2 linked regions of the Roseobacter denitrificans OCh 114 genome follow. The protein of the gene in region 2 binds, or shares a complex with, the protein of the main gene of each other region. Links are inferred from orthologs where the notes say so. Each region holds a gene or a part of one and is shown on either strand. Other genes may lie near its edges.

Region 1 (3,434 bases), 1.4 Mb from region 2 along the record:
ATGCCGCAGTGCCTACGCCAAGGCCATAGGCGTTGGCTTTGACGACAGCGGCGGTTTCGACGTCTGATAGCGCGTTCAGACTGCGCCAGTTTGCAGCGAGCGCAGAAAGATCAATTGTCAGGACAGCGGTACTCATGGCGCGTTCATGACACGAATGCGCGCAAGGTCAAGCCTTTGGGCAAAGATGCGGTGCGACCTCCGCCGGAAATTGCCGGTTGAAGCTTTTATAACCTGAATAAGTCGCCTCGGCGTCCAGCCCCGGCAAGGCCGTGGTTAAAGCGCGACGTCGCAGACCGGATCACCGGGATATGACATCACGGGCCCGGCGCGCGATCCGGGCCTGAGACATCTCAGAAAAACGGGGAAACCCTTATTCCGGCGCCACGAATTGAACGTCAAGCTCCAGCCTGTAGGTCACATCAAAGGTTCCTTCGGGCACTTTCTTATCGCTGGTGCCAACCTCCATGATGTAGTCGGAAAGGGCGGGGACAGGCCCGACCGTCCCTGCGTCCAGAAATCCAACAAGACCGTCGCGCGTTTGGCCGTTGGGTGGAAAGGTGACACCCGTCAGAAACGGCGCGCGCTCTGTGGCGCCACGCAGGTCCTTGATGACGGCTTTCATCGCAAAGCCCTGCGGTCCGGTTCCGACAGCTGACACCCTGATTGCGGTAATCGCGGTGCCGTCGGCCACATCGAATTTGAATTCATCCCGGCCCGATGGGCGGGTCCGGCAGCCCATATCCGCGGCGCATGTGCCGCTGACCTGACCGACAAAGGTATTAGTGCCCAGCGTCAGGCCGCCCACATCCGCGCCATCATCGACCGAAACCGGTTCGATTTCGAGCCCGACACAGGCAGTAACGGCCAGCGGGGCAAGCAGGAATAGTAAATGTTTCAATGAAATTCTCCTTTTATGCACCTGACGAAATAGCAGAAACATCGCCTGTCACCTAGAGCGTCTGACGAAATACCTGAAGCATCGAGTATCACGTAACGCGTTGAAATCCTTGATTTCAGGCAGCGTTACGTGATTCAGGTTTTTCGCATGACGCTTTAGTGCCTTGAAATCTACGACATCATGTTGCGGCGGGTGCCGCAGGTTTTCCGCATGACGCTTTATGGCATCCGCCCTTACAGGACGCGGAACGCGCTGAAAGGGAGGCGTTTGCACAAAAGGCAACCGCACCGACGGGGTCCCGTTCTGTTTGAGCCGTTGGGCAATCAGAATTCGCGGTCGCTGCCCTGTTGCCAGGGCTGCACCAGATTGCCAAAGCGCGTGAAACGCCCCTCGAAACTGAGTTCAACCGTACCGATAGGGCCATGTCGCTGCTTGCCGATAACCACTTCGGCGCGGCCATGCAGGCGATCCATCTCTTCCTGCCATTTTGCCATGGCTTCAAGGTCGTGGTCGCCCGGTTTTTCGCGTTCCTTGTAATATTCTTCGCGGAACACGAACATGACCACATCGGCATCCTGTTCGATGGAGCCTGATTCGCGCAGATCGCTGAGCTGGGGGCGTTTGTCTTCGCGGCTTTCCACCTGACGTGACAACTGCGACAGGGCAACGACCGGGATATCCAGCTCTTTGGCGATGGCCTTGAGGCCCATTGTAATCTCGGAGATTTCATTCACGCGGTTCTCGGATTTACCCGTCCCGCGCACCAGTTGCAGATAATCCACCATCAGCACATCAAGCCCGTGGGTCCGTTTGAGCCGCCGCGCGCGGGCCGCAAGCTGCGCGATCGGCAGCGCGGGTGTGTCGTCTATGTAAAGCGGGCAGGCCTCCAGCGATTTCGCCGCATCCACGAAGCGTCGGAATTCGGTTTCTGTCATATCGCCCCGCCGGATCTGTTCCGAGGGCACTTCGGAGGCTTCAGACAAAATCCGCGCGGCGAGTTGTTCCGCGCTCATCTCAAGGGAGTAGAACCCGACCACACCACCATCAACGGCACCTTCGCTGCCGTCGGGCAACACGCCGCGCTTGTAGGCCTTGGCGATGTTGAAGGCGATGTTCGTCGCAAGAGAGGTCTTGCCCATGGATGGACGACCCGCGAGGATCAGCAAATCCGACCGGTGCAAACCGCCAAGCTTCTTGTCCATGTCGATCAGGCCGGTGGAGACACCTGACATGCCGCCGTCGCGCTGATAGGCGGCATTTGCAACATTAACAGCATCCGTTACTGCCTTGAGAAAGCTTTGAAAACCACTTTCGGACTGCCCCTGTTCCGCAAGCGCGTATAACGCCTGTTCCGCCTCGACAATCTGCTCGCGCGGTTCAGAGGCCACATCCACATGCGCCGCCTTGTCCGATATCGTGCGCCCAAGCTGGATCAGGTCCCGCCGCACCGCCAGATCATAGATCATCTGCGCGTAGTCCTTGACCGCAAATGCAGAAATCGCCGCCCCCGCAAGGCGCGCCAGATACGCCGGGCCGCCAAGCTCCTTGAGGCCCTCGTCGTCCTCCATGAAGGCTTTGAGCGTGACCGGGGAGGCCAGGCTGTTCTTGGCAATCCGCGCGGCGGCAATCTCGAAAATGCGCGCATGGACGGGGTCATAAAAATGCTGGGGTCCAATGATCGAAGCCACGCGGTCGTAGATGTCGTTGTTGGTCAGGATGGCACCGAGCAACTGCTGTTCCGCCTCGATGGAATGGGGCATGGTCTCAGGCGATTGCACATCAACGCCGGTCGGATTGAAGGTCGATATCTCGTTCATGACTGTCCTTGCCTGCGCGGCATTTGCTGCTGCTGATTTTTGTAACGCTTATGTGACAGATGTAGTCGAAAATTCCCCTGCCGCCTATCGGGGCAAAGCTGTGGATAACATCGGCTCAACCCTGTGCACATCCTCACGTATACGTGCATATAGTATCACGGTGCAAATTTGGCGCAACATCTTGGTGCGTGCCGCGATTCCCCGCGTGCTGAACTGCGCCCGGTGTGGAAAGAAATTATTTCTTGTTTGCTTCTTGCCACTTACGCGGATTGTGCAGAAATTTCTCCACTTCGCTGAGTGTTGCCTCATCGAAAACGCCTTGCTGTTTGGCTTCGGCGAGCACGTCCCACCAGGTGCAAAGTGAGTGCAATGCGACGCCGTGATCGCCCAGTGTTTTCGTGGTTTCGGGAAAGATATCATAGTAGAAAATCACGGCCGTATGCCCGCAGGTCGCACCCGTCTCGCGGATCGCATCCACGAACGACAGCTTCGAGCCGCCATCGGTGGTCAGATCCTCAACCAGCAGCACGCGTTCGCCCTCGCCCATCGCGCCTTCGATACGCGCATTGCGGCCATAGCCTTTGGGTTTTTTGCGCACATAGGTCATGGGCAGGGCCATGCGTTCGGCCACCAATGCAGCAAAGGGAATGCCTGCGGTTTCCCCGCCCGCGATGTTGTCAAAGGCCTCAAAACCCACATCGCGCATGACGGTGACGGTC
Region 2 (3,838 bases):
CCTCGCGGCTCAGCAGTTCAACCGACCCCATCTCGCGCAGGTACATGCGAACCGGATCATCCGTGCGGTCCAGCTTCTCGCTGGTGCCGGACCCGAGCGTGACTTCACGGGTGCCTTCGGTCGTGGCAATCTCGGTCGAGCCTTTTGCCTCTTCCTCCTCGGCGTCTTCGTCTTCGATGATGTTGATGCCCATTTCGGAAAGCATCGACATCACGTCCTCGATCTGTTCGGAATTCACCTGATCAGGGGGCAGCACGGTGTTGAGCTGATCGTAGGTGATGTACCCCTTCTCGCGCGCCTCCGCGATCATCTTCTTGACCGCCGCCTGACTCATATCAAGCGAATGGCCCGCATCCTGATCGTCTGGCTTTGCGTCGTCATTGGTGTCTTTGGCGGCCATGCGCTGCTCCTCACAGAATAGGTTGATTCGCTTGCCCGAATCACAGGGGAATCATCTAGCGTTTTGGGTGATTCGACCACCCGTTAAGCAATACTATTTCACGCTTTACTCTTCAAATATGGTTAACCATGCGGTTTTTGCGACTTAATCGCCTCCAGCAGGGCGTCCAGAGTATTTCTTTCATCCCGACTGATTCGCGCCCCATTTGCCCCAGTTTCGTATTCTGCCCGGTCCTCATGAACACTCTTGCGCGCATTTTCAGCCGCTTTGGCCGCCTGCGACAGCCGCCACGTCAACCCTTCATCCGCCAGACCGCTCATGTCTTCCGACGCCTCCTCGATTTCCGCGTTCAGGCCACGGGTTGCACTGAGCTTTGCGAATTCTTCCGCGACGGTCATGCGGGTTTTTTCCACATCACCGGGCCGGCGGATGCAGGGTACGATTGCCACATGGCTCTGTGTCAGCAGGTTTTCAAGGGCGTCAGGTCCCAGAGTTTCAGAAATCACCGCCCGCATTTCGGCTGCGGTGGCCGACATGTGGCGCAACAGAATATCCCGCAGCGCCTGATGTGTGTGATCACTGCACGTCATACGCTCGAGATCACTTTCAAACTCTTCGATGACCGAAGGGCAGGTTGCGAATGCGGCGAGCAGAACCGCCTCGCGCAGGTTTTCCGTCACATCGATCGTTTGCGCACTCGCCAGCGCCGAGGCTTTGGTCGATTGCAACGGTGTCGCGACAGACGCGCCCCAAGGCCGCCCGCCTTTACGCCAGCCCTTGTTTTTCTGGCGTTGAGGGCGAAACAACTGCCATTGCAGGTCTTTTAACTCCTGCTTGTAATGGTTTTGAATGGAGGGATCCTTGATCAGCGCAACCTTGTCACGCAGCGCTTTTTCAAGGGCAGCCTTGCGCTCCGGGCTATCGAAAACGCCGCCTTCGGTCTCGCGCTGCCACAACAGTTGCACCATCGGCAGGGCCTCATCCAGCAGCTTTTGCAGCGCCCCGGCCCCCTGCTCGCGCAGCAGGTCATCCGGATCCTTGCCCGCTGGCATGATCGCAAAGCGCAAGGACCGGCCCGCCTCAAGCAAGGGAAGGGCAAGATCAATCAACCGCATTGCGGCACGCAAGCCCGCTGTATCGCCATCGAGCGCGACAATCGGTTCGGGGGCAATCCGCCAGAGCATCTGGAGCTGGTTTTCGGTGATCGCGGTGCCCAGCGGAGCAACGGCGGCAGTGAACCCGGCGGCATCAAGCGCGATAACATCCATATACCCCTCCGCCACGATCAGGGGCTGACCCTTGCCGGCTGCGGTCCGCGCCTCTTTCTGATTGTAGAGACTGCGGCCTTTATCAAACAACTCCGTTTCCGGAGAATTCAGATATTTGGCGTTATCATTCGGGTCCATTGCCCGACCGCCAAAGGCGATGGCCCGGCCCCGGGCATCGCGGATCGGGTACATGATCCGTCCGCGAAACGTGTCATAGGGCCTGCCCCCTTTGGTGGATGGCTTGGCAAGTCCCGCTGCCAAAATCAGATCATCCGCAACACTCTTTGCCTTGAGGTGATCCCAAAGTCCCTGCCACTGATCCGGCGCAAAGCCTATTTCCCAGCGCTCCAAGACCTGCGCGCTCAGGCCGCGGCGCTCCAGATAGCCGCGCGCCTCTGCCGCAAGGCCGGTGTTCAACTGTAGGCGGAAATACTTGACCGCCAGTTCCATCACCTCTGCCAATTGCGTGCGGCGGTCCGCTTTCTGCTGGGCTTGCAGGTCCCGCTCCGGCACGGGCATCCCGGCCTCCTGCGCAAGAATTCTGACCGCTTCCATGAAGCCGACATTTTCGGTTTCGCACACGAAGGAAATCGCGTCCCCCTTGGCATGACAGCCGAAACAGTAATAAAACCCTTTGCGGTCATCTACATGAAAAGACGCTGTTTTTTCCTGATGAAAAGGGCACGGCGCCCACATGTCGCCCTTGCCCTGATTGGACTTGCGCGCATCCCACATGACCTTGCGTCCGACCACCTGAGTCAGGCTCAATCTGGTGCGCAGTTCATCTAGAAATCCGGGCGGCAGGCTCATGCCTCAAGTATCGGGCCAGCCGGGCAGAGAGTCCAGATGCCGTGGCGTCCCCGCGCTACACTGCGGGCAACGCAAGCGTGCGTTTCATTGGCCGAGGCAATTCTGGTTCCAGATTTCGCTCAGGTCATTGTCACGCACCTGCTTCATTGGCAACTCGTAAACCCATGGTGTGATGAGCGGAATCGCATTGCTGTAATTCGCAGGCCATGCCGGATCAGACGCAAGGATCGTCTTTTCCACGTTGCGTTCCTTGACGTTATCCAGACGCGCTTGCTGGATCGCCGAAACGACCTGCGCCTGAAACCCGCAGGATTCCGCTTTTTCCGCATCGGCCAGAACAGGCACCGCTATGCAGGCCAAAAGGACAGCTAGTGAAAGACGCAACATTGTGAAACTCCTTTGGTATGACGCGATGCATGTTAACCGCGCGCCGCGACCGCTTCCATAGCTTCTTTCAACTCATCCACCAATGTGACCGCCATGGACCGGAAAACAAGGATCAGCACCTCATCCGGCGCGGTTCGGGTGATGGAGGCGTGCATATGACCCAACAGCGTGCGCGTTGTATGGCCCACCTCAAAGCTCTTCAGACGCAGGTCAACCGGCACGAGCCGCGCCAGCGCATCCGTATGTCCGGGGCCGGACAGGGTCACGCAGGCCCAGGCGTCTGATTGATCGGTGATCGCGGCAATCTTGTCCAATCCGGGCGGCACAGGCGCACCAACCAGAACGGCGGTTTCGCGTCCAAACCAGATCGCACGGGCCCTGTCCTCACCTGTTGTTCGGTTGGGCGCCGGGAACGCCAGACCATACGCCTGGGTCAGTGCATCCGACACCGCAACCTGCTGATCCTGAAACGGAGAAATGGACGTCAACGTGCCAAGGTCGGCTTCGACAAGGGTCATGGACCCGATCTTGACGGGCAGTATGTCGAGACATGCGGATCGTGCTGTCAACTCAACCACGCAAGTGCCCTCCATCCGGATCCACAAAAACCGGTGCGCAGATCTCAACCAGATGATCATGGCCACGCAAGGCGTCCACCATGCGCATGACGTCACCATGACGCGCCCGACCATCGGCCACAAAGCCCAGACCAATCCAGTGCCCCAAGGTGGGCGAATAGGCGACAGAGGTCATGTACCCTTCATCGTTTGCACGCGTGGCCGCTGCGCCGCGCTCAAAAAGATGCGCGCCGGCTGTCAGCTCATCTGTCGGGCAGACGGGTCTGACACCGACAAGCTGGCTGCGCTGCGCGCCAACCAGACCGGGCCGGGCGGCCATGGTCTTGCCAATACAGTCTTTTTTCGCGCTGATCATCCGCTCAAACCCGATGTCAAAAGCAGTCGTTGCCCCGTGG

The links.
Region 1: the proteins of dnaG (region 2) and RD1_RS14865 are in contact, whole or in part, in a crystal structure (PDB 2R6A), measured with the Geobacillus stearothermophilus proteins. The link is inferred for Roseobacter denitrificans OCh 114 from one-to-one orthologs. Residues at the interface, in WP_049624496.1 of Geobacillus stearothermophilus: Lys456, Leu457, Leu458, Pro459, Ala460, Asn463, Ala464, Leu467, Leu535, Leu536, Ile537, Ala538, Gln544, Glu545, Asp548, Tyr549, His552; in WP_033016901.1 of Geobacillus stearothermophilus: Ser13, Glu15, Ala16, Gln18, Glu91, Leu92, Asp94, Ala95, Val96, Pro97, Thr98, Ala99, Ala100, Asn101, Tyr104, Tyr105, Ile108.

Annotation. Positions count from the first base shown.
Region 1 is NC_008209.1:3,105,869-3,109,302, reverse strand. What follows is about bases 469-3,434. They hold RD1_RS14865 (replicative DNA helicase), read right to left. Parts: upstream 2,716-3,434; coding sequence 1,222-2,715; downstream 469-1,221. Other genes in these bases: RD1_RS14860 (orotate phosphoribosyltransferase), read right to left, coding at 2,951-3,434; RD1_RS14870 (hypothetical protein), read right to left, coding at 469-898. In the rest of the region: alr (alanine racemase), read right to left, coding at 1-136; more of RD1_RS14870, read right to left, coding at 371-468. UniProt on the Escherichia coli protein: The main replicative DNA helicase, it participates in initiation and elongation during chromosome replication. Travels ahead of the DNA replisome, separating dsDNA into templates for DNA synthesis.
Region 2 is NC_008209.1:1,720,712-1,724,549, reverse strand. The notes cover bases 1-2,902. They hold dnaG (DNA primase), read right to left. Parts: upstream 2,479-2,902; coding sequence 523-2,478; downstream 1-522. Other genes in these bases: RD1_RS08260 (sarcosine oxidase subunit gamma), read right to left, coding at 2,898-2,902; RD1_RS08265 (hypothetical protein), read right to left, coding at 2,563-2,865; rpoD (RNA polymerase sigma factor RpoD), read right to left, coding at 1-400. Outside these bases: more of RD1_RS08260, read right to left, coding at 2,903-3,443; RD1_RS08255 (sarcosine oxidase subunit alpha family protein), read right to left, coding at 3,436-3,838. UniProt on the Escherichia coli protein: RNA polymerase that catalyzes the synthesis of short RNA molecules used as primers for DNA polymerase during DNA replication.